DNA from 3 places in the Paenibacillus sp. VMFN-D1 genome. Region 2 is predicted to be linked to each of the others. Evidence: predicted binding sites of a transcription regulator. Region 2 holds the regulator's gene; each other region holds the start of a gene.
What was found. Region 2 encodes NrdR, which represses ribonucleotide reductase genes. Its sites were predicted from a motif close to AACACNATATATNGTGTT; they were not measured.
Positions count from the first base shown of each region.

Region 1: the regulator NrdR is predicted to act here: its motif matches at 2,423-2,440, upstream of nrdI (class Ib ribonucleoside-diphosphate reductase assembly flavoprotein NrdI).
Region 3: the regulator NrdR is predicted to act here: its motif matches at 3,218-3,235, upstream of C7820_RS20015 (adenosylcobalamin-dependent ribonucleoside-diphosphate reductase).

Region 1 covers NZ_QRDU01000003.1:606,238-612,855, forward strand. The annotation lists gene C7820_RS23645 (sugar-binding transcriptional regulator) at 1-973, opposite strand, end outside; tRNA gene C7820_RS23650 (tRNA-Arg) at 1,214-1,288, shown strand; gene clpP (ATP-dependent Clp endopeptidase proteolytic subunit ClpP) at 1,497-2,093, shown strand; gene nrdI (class Ib ribonucleoside-diphosphate reductase assembly flavoprotein NrdI) at 2,521-2,880, shown strand; gene nrdE (class 1b ribonucleoside-diphosphate reductase subunit alpha) at 2,867-4,951, shown strand; gene nrdF (class 1b ribonucleoside-diphosphate reductase subunit beta) at 5,030-5,986, shown strand; gene C7820_RS23675 (MFS transporter) at 6,256-6,618, shown strand, end outside.
Region 2 covers NZ_QRDU01000002.1:671,653-678,270, reverse strand. The annotation lists gene C7820_RS18580 (Gfo/Idh/MocA family protein) at 1-402, opposite strand, end outside; gene C7820_RS18575 (AraC family transcriptional regulator) at 567-1,445, shown strand; gene C7820_RS18570 (PadR family transcriptional regulator) at 1,764-2,339, opposite strand; gene C7820_RS18565 (MDR family MFS transporter) at 2,491-3,885, opposite strand; gene C7820_RS18560 (VOC family protein) at 3,928-4,278, opposite strand; tRNA gene C7820_RS18555 (tRNA-Ala) at 4,921-4,993, opposite strand; gene nrdR (transcriptional regulator NrdR) at 5,230-5,697, opposite strand; gene C7820_RS18545 (alpha/beta-type small acid-soluble spore protein) at 5,912-6,130, shown strand; gene C7820_RS18540 (lytic transglycosylase domain-containing protein) at 6,222-6,618, opposite strand, start outside.
Region 3 covers NZ_QRDU01000002.1:969,879-976,496, reverse strand. The annotation lists gene C7820_RS20015 (adenosylcobalamin-dependent ribonucleoside-diphosphate reductase) at 415-3,030, opposite strand; gene C7820_RS20010 (DEAD/DEAH box helicase) at 3,484-5,229, shown strand; gene C7820_RS20005 (YqhG family protein) at 5,229-6,170, shown strand; gene C7820_RS20000 (hypothetical protein) at 6,309-6,618, shown strand, end outside.

The sequences.
Region 1 (6,618 bases), on a different contig from region 2:
CGTGGCCAAATTTGAGCACCGCATGGATCGCTTTGGCCTTGCTTCGGCCGCCCGCAATGCCTATGACGGTCTCGGTCCGCATAATGTCCTCCAGCCGCAGCCCCAAAGTCATCATTTTATGAACGACAACGCCTTGTTCATTGAAATAGTAGCCAAAGGATTCGGCTACGGCTCCTTCCGACCGGATCTCCTCCACGGCGGCGGGATCCAGCCTTCTGCGGCGGGTCATCTCCATCGCGTCCCCGATGCCGTGCATGATGATGCGGCAGTGCCTAATCGCCTGCACGATCTCCTGGATGTTGCGGTCCTGCACCAGCGACTGATACGCTTCATCGCTCAGGAGGTCCGGCACATGCAGCAGCCGGTACTGCGCGCCGACGCGCTTGGCCATTGTGGATGCGATCGTATTCGCCTGAAACTCCACGCTTTCGCCAAGTCCGCCCCTAGCTGGCACGAACCAGCTGTTCTTCATCGGTACGGCCGCCTGCGGCGTCAACTGCTCCGCCACTTCGGCGAGCGTTGAGCCTCCAGTCACCGCTACGGTGTCCCCTTGGTTCATGACGCCAAGCAGCGCTTTGGCACCCGCGCGTCCCAAGTCACGCTTCGTGAGCGGCGACGATTCGCAATCCCCGGGCACGACCACGACTTTGCGCAAGCCGTACGTCTGGCGGATCTTCTCGCCAAGATCATTGAGGCCGAACAGCACTTTCACCATCGGTTCCATCTGTTCGAGCAGCTTGCTTCCCGCCTCACTGACCCTCATCCCAGAGCTCTCGATCTCAATCAGGCCCTGGGACTTGAGAAGATCCGTCTCGGCCCGCAGCACCCGCTCGGTCATATGCAGGGATGCAGCGAGCGTTCTCCGGCCGATCAGCTCCGACAGCATGATCTGATGAAGAATGGTATATCTGGTCTTGAGAACGTCCACGAGATCAGGCAGAAGCTGCTTTTGTATCTCTAATATATCCCGCATTTCTTTCCACTCCTGCAACTTCGCTTCCCTCTCTCCCCTGGCCCCAAAATGTCCCGGGTCAACGTTTTAAGTCCCACCACTATTCTACTCAATAATGGCGCTGGTTGCAAGTAGTCCACTGACTATAATTCACATCAGCCTTTCCTCCTATACAGCATTTTCCTGATTCAAAAAATTTAATAACATAACCCTTGCATTTTGAGGCAAGCTATCATATAATAACTCTTGCTATTGAATTTTGCGCCCGTGGTCCAATGGATATGACGTAGGCCTCCGAAGCCTGAGATCGAGGTTCAATTCCTCGCGGGCGCGCCATTTTTCTTCAATAGAAGAGAACGCAGAACGACAACCGTTCTACGTTATGTTTTTAACCAAACGTACCACAGCCAATCAGATGGCTATTTTTTTTACCTCGAGTTTGACTTTCTTTGACTTTTTGTTTGAAATTGTTTATCATGTGGTTAATACGGTAACAGTATGTATAGAATGACCTATTTTGAGCCAATTAAGGGAGGTTTTCCACGTGAGTTATATTCCTATGGTCGTCGAACAAAGCAACCGCGGTGAACGGGCTTACGACATCTATTCCCGTTTGCTGAAAGACCGCATCATTTTCCTGGGCACCGAAGTCAATGACGTGGTCGCCAATTCTATCATCGCCCAGCTGCTGTTCCTCGCAGCCGAAGATCCGGAGAAAGACATCCATTTGTACATTAACAGCCCCGGCGGATCCATTACGGCCGGTATGGCGATTTTCGATACCATGCAGTTCATCAAACCGGACGTATCTACAATCTGCGTAGGCTTGGCCGCTTCCATGGGCGCGTTCCTGCTGAACGCCGGCGCCAAGGGCAAACGCTTCGGCCTCCCAAACAGTGAGATCATGATCCACCAGCCGCTCGGGGGTGCGCAAGGTCAAGCTACGGATATCGAAATCCGCGCCCGCCGCATTCTGAAAATGCGCGACACCTTGAACCGCATCCTGTCCGAACGTACCGGACAGCCGCTGGAGCGCATCGAGAAAGACACCGACCGTGACTACTTCATGAGCGCAGCTGAAGCGCAGGAATACGGACTGATCGATAAAGTTCTGGAAAGCACTCCAATCCAAGGCGTGTAAATATTAGCGGCTTTGGAACCGAAGAAAAACAGGGAATCTCCCCGAATCGATCCGCTTACGGATCGCCGGGGGGCTCCCTGTTTTTTTGTTTTTCAAGGCGTCAAGCAGGCTGCAAGCCGCCCATGAACATGATTCTCATAGGCTTGACCACATCAATATATTGATGTATTATTCTTGATACATGCCAAATATCATCTACATATTGATTTCCATCGGCATAGTATATATAACATATTTTTCCCTCTATCCCAGTCTATTCGTTGTAGTTCTAGGATGAAGGGATTTCATTTTCAGCGAAGCTGAACCATTCTGTGATCACAAGAACAACGACCACGATATGTGGTGTGGTTATCTTCAATGACGTCAAATAGACGTTTTTTTTACGCCCGTGACCACGGCAGAGAACATTATTCAGGAGTGAAGGATCATGCTGATCGTCTATGATTCCAAGACCGGCAATGTCAGACGCTTTATCAACAAGCTGAACATGAGAGCCATTCCGATCGAAGAGCAGGAGCAGGTGAATGAGCCTTATGTGCTCGTAACGTATACAACGGGTTTTGGGCAGGTGCCCGAGAAAGTGTCCAACTTCCTGTCGAAGAACAACCGCATGCTTCGCGGCGTGTCGGCCAGCGGCAACCGGAACTGGGGGCCTCGTTTCGCCAAAAGCGCGGATACGATATCGGAGATGTACGATGTGCCGGTCATCACCAAGTTTGAGCTTTCGGGAACGATGCGGGATACGGAGATTTTCAAAGAGAGGGTGCGGAGCATTGAAGCATATTGAACTCAACAACGAAATTATGCAGCGCGGATCGGACGGTTACTTTCAATTGGAAAAAGACCGGGAGGCGGTTGCCGCCTTTATGGAGGAAGTGGAGCGCGATACAATGAAATTCGGCTCCCTGCGCGAGAAGCTGGATTACCTTATTAGCAACGACTACTATGAGAACGTGTTTGAGCATTACACCTACGACGAAGTCGAGTCCGTGTTCAACCTGACGGCGAGCAGCGACTTCCAATTCCAGTCCTACATGGCGATCTCGAAGTTCTACAAGGACTATGCGATGAGAACCAACGACAAGAAGCAGTACCTGGAGCAATACCCGGACCGCGTCGCCATCGTGGCGCTGTACTTGGGCGAAGGAAATATCGGTAAAGCGCTCCGTATCGCCGAAGCGATGATCGAGCAGCGGCTGCAGCCTGCGACCCCGACCTTCCTCAATGCCGGCAAAAGCCGCCGCGGCGAGCTGGTCTCCTGCTTCCTGCTGGAAATGGACGATTCGCTCAATTCGATCAACTACGTGCTCGGGACCTGCATGCAGCTGTCCAAAATCGGCGGCGGCGTAGCCGTCAATTTGTCCAAGCTGCGTGGGCGCGGCGAACCGATCAAAGGTGTGGCCGGAGCGGCCAAAGGCATCATGCCGGTGCTGAAGCTGATGGAGGACGCGTTCTCCTATGCCGACCAAATGGGCCAGCGCAAAGGCTCGGGTGCCGGATACTATAACATTTTCGGCTGGGATGTCATCGAGTTCCTCGATTCGAAGAAAATCAACGCCGACGAGAAGCTGCGCATCAAGACGCTGTCGATCGGGCTGATTGTCCCGAACAAATTTTACGAGCTCGCCGCCCAGAACAAGCCGCTTGTGGTCTTTGGCCCCTACTCGGTATACAAAGCCTACGGCAAGCATCTGGACGACCTCGATATGGACGAAATGTACGACGAGCTGCTCGCCAATGACCAGGTGACGAAGAAAACCGTCATGAGCGCCCGTGACATGCTGACGAAAATCGCTTCGATCCAGCTCGAGTCCGGTTATCCGTACATCGTGAACAAATCGAACGCCAACAAGGTGCACGCGCTGAAGGATGTCGGCCAGATCAAAATGTCCAACCTGTGCACGGAAATTTTCCAGCTGCAGGAGACTTCGGAAATTAACGACTACGGTGTCGACGATGTGATCCGCCGGGACATCAGCTGCAATCTGGCCTCGCTGAACATCGTGAACGTGATGGAGCAGGGAAAAATCAAGGAATCGGTCCGTGTCGGCATCGAGGCCCTTACGGTCGTCAGCGATCACTCCCGCGTGGAGAACGCGCCGGGCGTGAGCCTTGCCAACAAGGAGCTGCACTCCGTCGGCCTTGGAGCCATGAACCTGAACGGTTACCTGGCCAAAAACAAAATCGCATACGAGAGCGCGGAAGCACGCGAGTTTGCGAGCACCTTTTTCATGATGATGAACTACTACTCGCTGGAGCAAAGCATGGAAATCGCGCGCGATCGCGGCGAAACGTTCCGGGACTTCGACAAGTCCGAGTACGCGAAGGGTACCTATTTTGACCGCTATCTCGAAAAGGACTTCCGGCCGCAATCGGAACGCGTGAAGCAGTTGTTTGAAGGCATCGAGATCCCGTCCCCTGAGGACTGGGCGCAGCTCAAGGCGCTTGTGCAGAAGCACGGACTGTACCATGCCTACCGTCTGGCGATCGCGCCGACGCAGAGCATCTCGTATATCCAGAACGCGACGTCCAGCGTCATGCCAATCGTCGAGCATATCGAAACGCGTACCTACGCCAACTCGACGACATATTACCCGATGCCGTTCCTCAGCGCGGAAACGCAGTGGTATTATAAATCGGCCTACAATATCGACCAGTTCCGCCTGATCGACATGATCGCGGAAATCCAGCAGCATGTGGACCAAGGCATTTCCACCGTGCTGCACGTCAACAGCACCGTATCGACCCGGGAATTGTCCCGTTTCTATATTTACGCCGCCCAGAAAGGGCTCAAATCGCTGTACTACACCCGGACGAAAAAATTGTCCATCGAAGAGTGCACCAGCTGCGCTGTCTAAATTCGAATATTACGCAAGGCGACGGCGGGGGCTTGAACAGCCCCTGTCGCCTTCTTCTATAAAAGGAGCAATGGTCTGATGAAAGCAGTAAACTGGAACCGGCCCGACGACGATTTTACGCTCATGTTCTGGCAGCAGAACATTATGCAGTTTTGGACCGACGACGAAATCCCTTTGTCCGACGATAAAATGGACTGGATCAAAATGACCGACGAGGAGCGCACCGCCTACAAGCATGTTCTTGGCGGACTGACGCTGCTTGATACGCTGCAGGGCGGCGTCGGCATGCCGAAAATTTTGGAGCATGTGGAAGGCCTGCAGCGCAAAGCCGTGCTCGGATTCATGTCGATGATGGAGCAAATCCACGCCAAATCGTACAGCAGCATTTTCACCACGCTCGCCTCGACGGAAGAGATCGACGCCATTTTCCGCTGGGTGGAGGACAACGAGCAGCTGCAGTTCAAAGCGAAGAGCATCGAATCCTGGTACGCGAACATTCAAACGAAGCGCGATCTCTACAAGGCGATGGCCGCTTCCGTCTTCCTGGAAAGCTATCTGTTCTACAGCGGCTTCTTCTATCCGCTTTACCTGGCCGGCCAGGGCAAAATGACCAGCAGCGGCGAAATCATCGACCTGATCATCCGCGACGAGAGCATTCACGGCCTGTACGTCGGCACGCTGGCCCAGGAGCTGTTCCAGGAGTTCTCTTTCGAAGAGCAGGAGGAGCTGCGCCGGGAGCTGTACGAGCTGCTTGAGACGCTGTATCAGAACGAGGTGAAATATACGGATGACCTGTACAGCCCGATCGGACTGCAGGAGGAAGTGAAAACCTATGTCCGCTATAACGCCAACAAAGCACTGATGAATCTCGGTTTCGAGCCGCATTTCCCGGAAGAGCCGATCAACCCGATCGTCTTCAACGGGATCAGCACCCACACCAAGCAGCATGATTTCTTCTCGAAAAAAGGCAACGGCTACGTCCGCGCGATCAACATCGAGCCGCTGTCCGACGACGACTTCGTGTTTGACGTATAAGTTCAGGCAAGGAACAGAAGGAGCTCCACTCCATAACAAAATCCCCTTTGAGCAGACAAGTGCAGGAAAGCGCACTGCCGTTTGCTCCGAGGGGATTTTTTCTGGGATTGTCGTACTGCCGTACGTATTGGTCTCCCCTTCAATTCCTTCCATGGATACCCGATAACCTTCGCGGCGTAATTCCTTGTTGACATTTCAAATTATTTTGAAATATAATGTTCCCGATCCAGTCATTTCAAAATAATTTGAATTATAGGGGTGAACTACGAATGTCAACTGATCAACAAACTCGGCTAAGCGGCTCTACATCCGAGATCGCTTCCATCAAGCAGCGGGGCATGGGATGGAGTTTGGCACTGCTTGCTCTAGCACAGCTGATTTACGGGCTCGACATCAATATCGTTTTCGTCGCTTTGCCTGAGATCGGACATGGCCTTGGCTTCTCGGAACAGTCCCTGCAATGGGTGGTCAGTGCTTACACGGTTTTCTGCGGGGGCTTCCTGCTTCTTGGAGGGCGTGCTGCCGATATGCTGGGACAAAAGCGAATGTTTATTTTTGCGTTGGTCCTTTACGCCCTTTCCTCGCTATTGGGAGGCTTGGCTTGGGACCCGCTCGTCATCATTATAGCCCGT
Region 2 (6,618 bases):
CTTCAGCTTCATAATCGGATTTCTGAAGCGATTTTGGGCAATGACGGACAATACTTTCCCGTTTTGTTCCGCAGCTTTGGTCATGGCATCGCATTCCTCAAGAGAAGAGGCCATGGGCTTTTCCACGATCACATGACTGCCTGCATTCAGAAAATCAATGGTGACCGGCGCATGTTCGAACGGAGGCATACAAATGGAAACCAGATCGATCTCCTGATCAAGCAGTTCCTTATAATCCTTGACGATGACAGCGTCCAAACCGTATTGCTCCCGCTTGGCTTCGGCCTTCTCGGGATAAAGATCGCATAACGCAACAATTTGGCAGCGATCCTTCAGCCGCAGATAACCTTCGATATGAGCGGACGAAATCGCCCCGGTCCCTATAATCGCAACCTTGATCATCCATTTAACCTCCCATGAGCTTCATTCATTGACATATAAGGATATTAACTGAAGCTGCGAGAACATTGTGCTTCGCTGTGGGGGGAAAAATAACACTGGGTTGCGGTTCTGCGATAGAATAGATTCGAAAGCAAGTACATACGGGGAAGAAGGAGGCAGCAGCCATGTCTTTTGTAGCGGGTAACTATAGCGAGGTGCCCCTGCATTTTGCCTATAAACGAAAAAGCGTCAACTATGAGCATAAAGAAACCTTCCATTCCCACCTTGGGGTGGAAATATTGTTGATCCATCAAGGGAAAGGGACGATGATCGTCAATAACAACCGCTACGATATCAAACCGGGCATGCTCTGCATTTTTCAGCCTTATCAGCTTCATCATCTCAAGCTCGAATACGACGAAGGCCAATGCTTCGAACGTTCCCTTGTGACCTTTGAACCGACGATGTTTGAGTCTTATTTTGAAAAGTGGCCTTCCCTGCACTCCTTTTACAAATTCATGTATTTAGGGGAACTTCCTGTTCCGTGCTTGTATGATACCGGGGATGAGCTTCACATCCTGGACGCTGTCTACAAAAGCTTGGATGATCAATTACCCGCGCTTTCAGAGGCAGAAAGATATGAGGAATTTTCTTTATTTCTCGTCATGCTGTATCGTTCGATCCAACACGTATGGAATCAGCGAACCGAAGCCGGGCTGCCGAAACCGGTCCTTCGCCAAAATCATCAGGTGGAGCACATATTGACATGGATCGAGGCCAACTATACATTACCGTTTCGATTGGACGACATGGCCAAGTCGCTGCATTTATCTCCCTATCATGTTTCGCATCTCTTCAAAGAGGCGACAGGCATCAGCATCTCGGAATACATCATGGCCCGCCGGGTCCATCAATCCGTTCTGCTGTTAACGACCACCAAAAAACCAATCTCGCTCATTGCTGAGGAGATTGGTTTGGCGAACAGCTCTTATTTTTGTAAATTGTTCAAACAGCGCATGGGCACTACGCCGCACCAGTATCGGAAGAAGTGGGCCAGGGCTTAATATTAAAAAACAAAAAACCTTGATTTGGTCATAACCCTGTCAAGTAGACAAGAATAAAAAGACACCATTATGCAGCGACCGTTTCTCGGTACTCCACCGGGGAAGGGTCGTTTAATTTCTTCTGAAAACGCTCATGGAAACGTTGTTGAATAGATGCTGAACTTCTAATTTTAGATCACTATGTTATTGGATGACTTTCAACTAAATTTTCCGAAGAACCGGAAAATAAAAGTGCGTGAGAAATAAACAAAGGGACCAAGCCTATTTAGCTCGCCCCCTATCTTGTCAATGATCTGCTTCGTTTAAGCCTTTCCATTTTCACTCCCACTCAAGACCTTGACCATCCACGCGATGGCTCTCGATTAACTGCATAACCCACGTTTCATCAAATCGAAGTTTTTCCAGCCGATGCCGGAAAAAGATTTGAATATATTTCTGTTCCCCGCCGGGAATCCGTTCGTCTTTGCTCGCATATTCCAACCGTTCTTCCTCGTGGCGGATCTCATAACGCAAGTAATCTTTGTATTGATGCAAAATTAAAAACTGCAATTCCTTGCTGATCAATTCAAAATTTTTCAGTTTCGTATAAAAATGCAGCTCGTAATCCGGCGAATATGGAATCGGTTCTTCCATCAACCGAAAAAAACGTATTCTGCCTTCGTCCGTAAGTTTATAGGTCTTTATTTTTTTTCCTCTTCCTTGTTTGGCACCCTCCGGTTGCTCATCAGGAACCTGTTCGATCAGACCGTCCGCAAGCATGCCGTGGATCAGCGGATAAATCGCCCCCCAGCTGACTTTTCGCGTAGGACCAACGATCCCGTTCAAAATCTGATGCAGCAAATAGCCGTGCATCGGGTTATTCATCAATTCGCCTAGTATGAATAATTCGTACAAACGAAAGGCCCCCTTGTAGGTTTTACTGCTTTTATGCAAACAACAGTATAACATACGGAAGCCTGTAAAAACAGAAAAGCCGCAGGTCGCGGCTTTTCCTGGCCTCATCCGTTTGCGGCCGGTTCCGGTATTTCGCTTTGTCATCCTGCCGTTACGCCGAATGCTGCTGCGCCATCACTTGACGGTGCTTCGGCAGGAATGATACGGCGAGCAGGTTCGAAATCGCGATCCCCAACATGAGCAGAAAAACGGCATGCATTCCGGCAGTCAACTCCGTTTTGGAGCCGATTATGGTTACATACTGGTTGTAAATCGTGCCGAATACCGCGATGCCGACCGTTTGGCCCAGCGCACGGGCCAGCATGCTGGAAGCGTTGGCGACGCCGCGTTTTTCCCAGCCGACGACCGATTGCACGACAACGGTGGAGGGCGTCGCAACAAACCCCATTCCCAGTCCGATTAGCACGAGGATACCGATCCAAAATACGTAGGGCGAATTTATCTGAAGCGCAATTAGCCAGAGGGAGCCTGCCATGACGAGCGAAGAGCCGAATACGATCGATGCCTTTACCCCAACCCGGTACATGAGCCGGCCGGCGATGTTGGAGGCGAGCGGCCATGCCAGCGACATCGGCATAACGATCAGTCCCGAGCTTGTCGCGGAATTGCCGAGCACGGATTGAATCCAGATCGGCGAGTACACCGTCAACCCCGTCATAATGCTGAACGTCAGAAAACCGCTTATATTGGTGACGTTCAATACGCGGATACGGAAAATCGATAACGGGATCATCGGTTCCTCCGCCCGTTTTTCAATCCAGAGGAACAACATAAAACATACGGCCGATGCCGCGAACAGCCCCACGATCACCGGGGAATCCCAGGAATGCCGGGACCCGCCGCTCAGCAGCGCATACAACAGCGCGGAGAAAGTAATAGTAAACATAATCGCGCCGAGGTAATCGATTTTTTTCGCCTGACGTTCGATCGGCTGGTGCAAAAATACGACGACCAGCAGCAGGGCGATGATGCCGATCGGCACGTTGATGTAGAAAATCCATCGCCAGGAAACTTGATCGACGAAGTAACCTCCGATGAGCGGACCGAGAAGGCCAGCCACGGACCAAACGGACGAAAAGATACCCATCATTTTGCCGCGCTGCTTGCCCGAGAACAAATCGCCGATGACGGTAAAGCACACGGGCGCAAGCGCCCCGGCACCAAATCCTTGCAAAGCCCTGAACCAAATGAGCCCCGTCATCGATTGCGCGGCTCCGCACAAGATGGAACCGAGCATGAATAAACTGATGCCCGCGAAGAACACGGGTTTGCGCCCGAATAAATCGGCGAGCTTGCCGAAAATGGGGGTCGCCACGCAGGTGGTCAACGTATAAACCGCAAACACCCAACTGAACAGCGTCTCGCCGTGCAAATCCTTGATCATATGCGGGGTAGCGGTGGCGACGACGGTCGCATCCAACGCGCCAATAAACATCGCTGCCAGCAGACCGGCGACAACCATATTGACCTTGGTTTTCGAGGCCATGCGAAATCGCCTCCTTACATTTTCTTTATGCGGCCCTTTGATTTAACGATTGCAAACCAAGTAAAGGGTATTGCCTTCAGGATCATTGAAATGCACGACATTAGCCGCCTTGCCTTCCACGGAATCGTGGAATTGAACGCCGCGGAATTTCAGCGTTTCGATGGCTGACTCCATGTCTTCCACCTCAAACCCTATGGTCATGCTGCCCGTTTTTTCCGGAAGGGAACCTTGTTCACCCGCAAGATGCAGGAGACCGATCGTTAATCCAGGTGCCACGATTTGCGCAAAATGCCCGTCACCGTGCTGCAGTTCCAACCCCAAGGTTTCCGCGTAAAATTTTACTGCCTTTTTCATATCCGCTACCATTACAGTCACATTGCCGCTTTTGAACATCTTATATTTCCTCCTTATTCGTTTGATCGATTTCATTATATCAAAATAATATAATATGTAAATATATTTAATTGATATATTTCTCTCAATAATCGGCGATTGGAAGTCTTCTAATTTATTAAGCTTCTAGCCTGCCGGTTCCCACCTGAAGGCCCTGGCAAAATATAATTTCATCAAAACTAAATTTTACGTAATAATATTTATGATGCTGCAAACCTCAAAGTCCATTACCTTAGAGTTTTCATCGAACTACGTCCATCAACAAAAAACAATCCATTTCTCACTAAACTGTCCCGAGGTGTAAGGGATGTTCACAGTGCTAAGTATTTTATATATTTTTATAGTACTGCATATAAAGCAAAGAGCCCCATTTGGGGCCCCTGACTTATTAACACAACTTACGCCATACATCTGCAAGGTTACTTATTAATCAAGGAATCCAAAACAATTTCAAGCAGGTTCGGACATGCAGATATCAGAACAACTAAGTAAGCGCTTAGTTCGAGCGCTTTTATATTAAGGGGAATTAAAGAGGTAATAATAAACATTTGTCCCCCATTCGTCCCTAGATTCAAATTTTATTAAGCCAAACTGAAAATAAAAAAACAAAAAAACCCTTGATTCCCAAGGGTTTTTCTTCTATGGAGCCTAGGGGGATCGAACCCCTGACCTCATCGCTGCCAGCGATGCGCTCTCCCAGCTGAGCTAAGGCCCCTTAATATTTTCTACTGATTTATTATGTATCAGCGACTCTTATAATTTATCAAAGATTTATGCATGTGTCAACAAAAAAATTCAAAAAAAGATTTTGGAACTCACGCAAGTGTTCAGCCTTATGCTCTCATGCCATGGCCACCACCAAAAGCAAAAGAGGCCCTGAAAGGCCCTTTTGCTCTTTAAGATGGTTGCATCCTCAGTAACGGACCGGCGAAGCAGCATGCTTCCTTACGGTTAGTCCTCCACCGTATTTTTGGATAGCAGTCCCTTCAGCTCTTTCATGAACATGTTGATATCTTTAAATTGGCGGTAAACCGACGCAAAGCGGACATAAGCCACCTCGTCCACGGGATACAGCTGCTCCATCACCAGTTCGCCGATCTGGCGGCTCTCCACCTCCGCCACGGCGGTGTTGCGCAGCGATTTCTCCACCTCGGAGACGATCATGTCGAGCTGCTCCACGGATACCGGGCGCTTCTCGCAGGCGCGAATCAGGCCGCGGAGGATTTTATCCCGGCTGAACTCTTCCCGGCTTCCGTCCTTCTTGATGACCATCAGCGGCGTTTCCTCCACCATCTCAAACGTGGTAAAGCGCCGGCTGCACTTCTCGCACTCACGCCTGCGGCGAATCGATTTATTTTCGTTGGCGGGCCGTGAGTCCAGCACTTTCGTGCCGGCATAATCACAGTACGGACATTTCATGGTAAACTCCCTTCCTTTGCAAATCACGGTGTATATAGAACAAAATCACGAACATTCACAGGGTCCGAATATCGCGAACCCTTATCCCATCAGGGATCAACTTGCCGCCTCACCGAAATGTATTAAATTTCCAACAAAAACTTTTCAAAAAGAGTAATGAACTTCTGAGCTTCGAGACATAATACATTTACAAACAGCGAGGAGGTGAACAACAATGGCTTCCAACAACAACAGCTCCAACAACCTGGTAGTACCTAAAGCTACCGCAGCCCTGAACCAATTGAAATATGAAGTCGCTCAAGAACTGGGTATCAGCATCCCACAAGACGGATACCAAGGCAACATGACTGCATATGAGAACGGTTCGATCGGGGGACTTATCACTAAACGTTTGGTGACCCTGGCTGAACAACAACTGGCTGGTCAATTCTAATTCGGTTTGATACCCGAAGAAGTGTTGGAGACGCTAACCTAGCTTCTCCAATGCTTCTTTTGTTATGTTTAGCGACAGAACAGTACTCCCTTTAGAACTCGCTGTATATCCGCGTGTACTGATTGTAGTAATAAATGACCCGCTGAACGTAGTGCCGGGTTTCCCCGATGGGAATATTTTTGACCGAGTCGTAGGTCCCGTCCCATACGCCCCTTTTCAGCCAACCGTCCACTTTACCAGGCCCCGCGTTGTATGCGGCTATGACGGCAATCCGGTTTCCTTTAAACTGCTCCGACAGCGTTTTGAGATACCAGGTGCCGATTTCGATGCTGGCCTCCGGCTCATGCTTAATATGGTCCAGCGTCACCTCTGGAAGCTTGGCCTTTTCCATCGCCCAATTGGCCGTATCCGGCATCAGCTGCATCAACCCGAGAGCCCCCTTCTTTGACTCCTTGCCCAGCTTGTAATTGGATTCCACCCGGATAATC
Region 3 (6,618 bases), 300 kb from region 2:
CTGAGCGGAGTTATAGGAAAGCTCGAACCTCTATTTACTAAAAAAGACATCCGAACATATATATCTAAGTTTATCGAAATCAACATCTGGACTGGTATCTGGATCCCACTCTGAAGTTGTTGTGATGCTTCTTACTGAATACATACTATCAATATCAGCTTGATTCGCTAATGACTCTTCTTCCGAAGGGCATGATATTGGACTCGACGTGGGAATGCCGCTACTAGGAGCTGTTAGTAAATGTGCAGTTAGGACTACTCCGGTCTGAAAAAAAGAGTTCCATCTGGCGATTAGCCTTGTTCATCTAAAATAAAAACGAAGCGTTAAATACCGCTTCGTTTTTTTGTAAAACTTTTTCAATTAATGAAAAATAATGTAATAATCTTTTTCAATCTTTATGATTTTGAATAAAGCTTACGAGCACTTACTATACCCGCAGTTGCCGCAAGTTTTGCAGCCCTCGATATTGATCAGCGCCGCAGCCCCGCAGGACGGGCACAGGTCCACCGACGCCTTCGGCGCATCATGGCTGTGCGAGTGTGTGCCGCCATGGTCTGCCGTCTCCGGTGCCAGCGTAGCTGCCACGGGAGCAGGCTCTGGGTGTTCTTCGTCGATGCCGCTCTGCACATGCGCTTCCAGCGCCTTGGCGACCGCGTCGGCGATCGATTCCACGCGGTTGACGCCAAAGCCGATCGCGCCGGAACCGCCGATGCCCTTCAGGTGCTTGATCAGCAGCTCCACTTTGTGTCCATGGTCGCCGTAGCGGAGGAACAAGGAGCAGACGCGTCCCAGCGCTTCCGCCATGGCGAACACATCGGAGCCTGCCTTGCCCACGTTCAGGAAGATCTCGCTCGGAATGCCGTCGAGGTCGTTGATCGTAATGTATGCCATGCCGAACGGCGTATTGATCTTATAGGTTGCGCCGCGCAGCACCTGCGGCCGGCGCTTGTACTGCTTATCCACTACGGAGCTCTGGCTGCTAGCCACAGCAGCGGCAACCTGGGCACCCGCCTGCTCTGCGGCAGCCGGTACGGCAGCCTCGGCGGAGGCAGCTGTTTCCGCAACTGGAGCAGCCTTCGCTTCGCTCTTGTCTTCCTTCTTCTCCGTTTGCAGCACCTGCACGTCGCGGCTGCCGTCACGGTAGATTGTCACGCCTTTGCAGCCAAGGTCAAACGCCAGCTCATACAGCCGCTTCGTTTCTTCGACCGTGAAGTCGGCCGGGCAGTTCGCAGTCTTCGAGATGGAACTGTCCACCCAGCGCTGAATGGCCGCCTGGGCGCGGATATGGTCTTCCGCCGTCAGATCCATCGCCGTCACAAAGTAATCCGGCAGTTCTTCGCCCGGATGGGCGTCCAGCCAGTCCTGGGCAATCGGCACAAATTGTTCGTCGAAGCCGAGTCGGCTCTGACGGAAGTATTTAAACGCGAAGTATGGCTCGATGCCGGTCGACGTGCCGACCATCGTCCCCGTGCTGCCGGTCGGCGCCTGGGTAATGACGGTCACGTTGCGCATACCCTTCTCACGGATGGCCGTGCCGACTTCCGGGAACGCTTCGGTCATATTTTTCATAAATCCGCTCTGCAAATACGGATCCGCGTCAAACGCCAGGAACGAGCCTTTCTCTGCCGCAATGTCGGCCGATGCCAGGTACGCTTCGCGGGCGATAAACCCGTACAGCTTGTCGAGGAACTCAAGCGATTCCGGACTGCCGTACCGGATGTTCAGCTTGATCATCAGCTCCGCCAGACCCATAGAACCGAGGCCGATCCGGCGCTCCTTCTTCTGGTTTTTCTCGTTTTCTTCAAAGTGGTACGGCGTCGTGTCGATGACGTTATCCAGGAAACGCACGGAGTAACGCGTCACCGTCGCCAGTTCGTCCCAATCCACATCATGCTTCTCTTCATCATAGAATTTGGAGAGATTCATCGCTGACAGGTTGCAGACGCCCCATGCCGGAAGCCCCTGCTCGCCGCACGGATTCGTGCAGATGATCGGGTTGAAGTACCAGCTGTTGGACATCTGGTTGTAGTATTCCATAAAGACGACGCCCGGCTCGGCCGATTTCCACGCCGATTCGATAATCGTATGCCAGATTTCGCTCGCCTTCACCGTCCGGTACGGAATGACGGCATGGCCGCCCTGCTTCCATTTCTCAAGGTCGCCGTCCCACAGCTCGTCGTAATCCGGATCCGTCGTATCCGGGAATACCAGCTCCCAGTCCAGATCCTCCTTGACCGCCTTCATGAAATCATTGCTGACACAGACGGAAAGGTTGGCGTTCGTCACTTGTCCCATCGTCTGCTTGACCGTAATAAAGTCGAGAACGTCCGGGTGCCAGTCGTTGATCATGAGCATCAGCGCGCCGCGCCGGCTGCCGCCCTGTTCAATCAGGCCGGTCGTGTAGCTGAACAGTCCGCCCCAGGATACCGCACCGCTCGAGGATCCGTTCACGCCCTTGACCACGGCTCTGCGCGGACGGAGCGAGGACAGATTGATGCCGACACCGCCGCCCCGCGCCATAATTTCGGTCATCTCGGACAGCGTCGCCATGATACCGCCGCGGCTGTCCTTCGGCGAAGGAATGACGTAACAGTTAAACAGCGTCAGCTCGTCACTGGCACCCGCTCCGGCGGCGATCCGCCCGCCCGGAACGAGCTTCCAGTCTTCCAGAATGTAGCGGAACTTCTCTTTCCACTCGGCCTGCAGCTCCGGCGTCGGCTCCGCCGATGCCATGGCTCCGGCCAGCCGGTCCCACATTTCCTCCGGCGTCTTCTCGATATTCAGCGTCAGCTTCTCAACGTCCGTCTCCACCAGCTCGCCGCGGCGTGTTTTTACCGTCGCCCGTTTCCCCTCGCGCGATACGATCTCGCCGACTTCCTTTGTCGGAAACTTCGGATCATCCTTGGTCAGTACAAGTACAACGTCCCCTACTTTGGCGTGATTCGGGTCCGGGTCCTTCCAAGCATACCGGTCCAAAAAGATTTTTTCGCTTAACCCCTCAAGCTTCTGTTTGCTCTGAACTTGATTCACTGTTACATTCTCCTCCCATGACTGTTCTGCCGAACGTATCGGCTCCGGTTCCGATCAGCGGATGGTGTCGGTCTGCCGACTGCGCTAAAAGTGCCGGTTCACTTCCAGGAAAAAGGCCTGTATGTAGCCGGGTTCCTTCCATTCAATAAACGAAATAACCCCATTTAAAACGCAAATCCGCTCGTCATGTACCATATATTGTGTTCATTGATGATTATACTATACCACATATTGTTACTCCACGCTTTAATCCTGAAATTTAGACCATGAAAGCTCTTCACTCTGGGACAACCTTTGCTTTTCTCCGCCAATCTCACTTTTTTGCTTCGGTTCCTTTGAAAAAAATTGTGAAAATCAGCGGATGCCTTCATCCATACGGAGGTTATGAACTCTCCGGTTTACGTGCATACTACTGTTACGCGAGATTACGAACCTATGAAGGAGGTACAAGGCTTGAAAACTTCTCATCTCGGTAGCGGGGCGCAGGCCGGGGACCTTCCCGTTCCCCTGAATATTGACCGCAGCTGGCTGGATAACCTGGAATCCCGCCTGGATAAAGGCGGCCCCTGGGGTGACTTCCGGCTGTTTCAGCTGGCCGTTCAGGGCGAAGAGGCGCGGCTTGTGACGAGCTTTGACGAGCTGCAGTGTGTGAAGCATTTGCAGGACCTGTCCCCCCTTCCCCATCAGATCGACACGGCGCGGAGGGTGCTGTTTGAGATGTCCGGCAGAGCTATTCTGGCCGATGAGGTTGGACTGGGCAAGACGATCGAAGCAGGACTCATTTTAAAAGAATACATGGTCCGCGGGCTGGTATCCAAAGTGCTAATTCTGGTGCCCGCCTCCCTGGTGCTTCAGTGGGTACGCGAGCTGAACAGCAAATTCGGCATCCCGGCAGTCGCGCAGAAAAAGGCTTATTCCTGGCATTCCGACGTCGTCGTCGCCTCCATGGACACCGCCAAGCGCGAGCCCCACAAGGACATGCTGATGGAGCAGGAATACGACATGCTCATTATCGACGAGGCGCACAAGCTGAAGAACAAGAAAACGACGAACTATCAATTTATCCAGAAGCTGCGGAAAAAGTACTGCCTGCTGCTGACCGCGACGCCCGTTCAAAACGATATGAGCGAGCTCTTCAACCTCATTACGCTGCTGAAGCCCGGCCAGCTCGGGCGGCAGGGGGATTTTGCGGCCAACTTCGTCGTCGGCAAACGGCAGGCCAAGAACGAGGACCAGCTCCGGGACGAGCTGGCGAAAGTGATGATCCGCAACCGGCGCGGCGAAGGCCCTGTGCAGTTCACCAAGCGGACGGTACGCAACGTCAGCCTGCAGCTCTCTCCTGAGGAGCAGGCGCTGTACGACGGTGTGACTTCTTTCGTCAAGAACCAGTACAAAGCGTCCGGGGGCAACCTCAGCAGCATGCTGTCCCTGGTCACGCTGCAGCGCGAGGTGTGCAGCAGCCGGGACGCGGTGTTCCTGACCCTCGTGAACCTGTCCAAGAAGATTCCGGACGACTCCCCGCTCACCGCCGAGGTGTGGGAGCTGGTGAACGCAATCCGGAACATCAAAGCGAACACGAAGGCCGAGAAGACGATCGAGCTGATCAAGGACATGAACGAAAAGGTCATCGTGTTTACGGAATACCGGGCGACGCAGGAATACCTGCTGCAGTATTTCCAAAAACACGGCTTGTCCTGTGTACCGTACCGCGGCGGAATGAACCGGGGCAAAAAGGACTGGATGATGGACCTGTTCCGCGGCCGGGCCCAGGTCATGATCGCCACCGAAGCTGGCGGCGAGGGCATCAACCTGCAGTTCTGCCACCATATGATCAATTTTGACCTGCCGTGGAACCCGATGCGGGTAGAGCAGCGGATCGGCCGCGTCCACCGGCTCGGGCAGCAGAACGACGTGAAAATCTACAACCTGTCCACCACCGGAACGATCGAGGAGCATATCCTGAACCTGCTGCACGAAAAAATCAACATGTTCGAGACGGTCATCGGCGGCCTGGATGTCATTCTGGAGCGTTTCGAGAAAAAGGAATCGTTCGAGAAAAGCCTGTACAAGCTGTTCCTCGAGTCGGAGTCGGATGAGGAAATCCGCAACAAGGTCAGCTCGCTCGGGCAGTCGCTTGACCAGATCAAGCGCGAGATCGAATACGAAGATGCGGAAACCGTCATTGAGGAGGAAGCTTGATGAGCCTGTCCCCGCAGGAAGTTCAGAAGCAAGTGCTAACCTATTTGGAAACGACCGAATGCAGCATTATCGAGAAGTCTCCTTATCACGTGACCGTCAAGCTGTCACCGCAGGCGGACAAACAGCTGACCAACCGCCCCTACTACTGGGGCTTTATTGAGCGGACGGGGGCGGAGCCGGAGACTCTCTCCTACACCTTCGTCTTTGACCCGGAACAATATAACGAACAGGCAGCCAAAACCCCGCCGCCTTCGGCGCAGCCTCAGCCGCAGGACAGCATTCTGTCCAGGTATTTCGGGGTGAATCCGGCAGGACCGCGGATCGGCCCGGGGCGGATTCCCCGTGAAGACGTCACATACGGCAGCAGCCGGCTGCAGCAAATTTGGTCCGTTGCCCGGCAGGAGGGCTCCTGTGTGTACCTGTTCGAGCAGCCGGGCCCTTTGCAGCGGGAGACGCTGTTCTCCGCCCCCTACGAGCCGTGGCTGGGCGTCTGCTTCAAGGTCGAGATGACCTGCGACGTGAAGAAAGAAGCGCTCCACTTCATCGGCATCTCGCTGGTGACGGGGCAGATCGACCAACAGTTTGCCCGGCGTTTGGATAAGCTTCAACTCGGGCCGCGGCTGCCCGAAAATATCCATATCCAGCCGGGAAGCCTCTCGCTCGCAGGCGCGGCCAATCTGCTGGAGAAGCATATGAAGGATCAACTGGCGGGCGAGGATTACAGCTGGGCGGAAGCCGCCAGGGAGCGCCTTAGGGATGAGCTTGCGGTGATCGACATGTATTACGAAGACCTGCTGAAGGAAACCGAGGAGGAGAAGCTTACGGCCATCCGGGAGCAATACGACAACCGGCGCAGCGAAATGACATGGCAGTATGAACCCAAGGTGAACCTGTCCGCCATAACCTGCGGTCTGTTTCACTTAAGATCCATCCGTTCATGAGCATTTGACCTCCCTCGCTAAAAGAAGGCAAAAAAAGACCCGTGCCCGCGCCCCAAAGCCCGACACCTTGCAACAGCCTTTTTACGGCTTGTCCGATACAATGATGTCAATAAAGCTCTGAAATCTAGGAGGGTGAATATGGTGAGGATGGTATCTCTCGCTTTAAAAGTGACGGCGTTGACCTGTGCCGTCAGCTGCGCCTGGCCGGCCTGGGGTTCTGCGGTCCCGCAATCGGCCGCAGCGGCCGGCATCGCTGCCGCCAAGGCGGCAAGCCCAGCGCGGACGGCCTTGCTTCGGATCGCATCGGGATCGGACATGCAGGCGGTGCCCGCGCCGCTGGAGAGCTTTGCCGGCGCCGTCGTCCGCGAGCTGTCTTCGCAGTCCGAGTTTCAGCAGTGGGACGGCGCCGCCATCGACTATTACCCGCTAGGGCCCGGCACCCACAGCT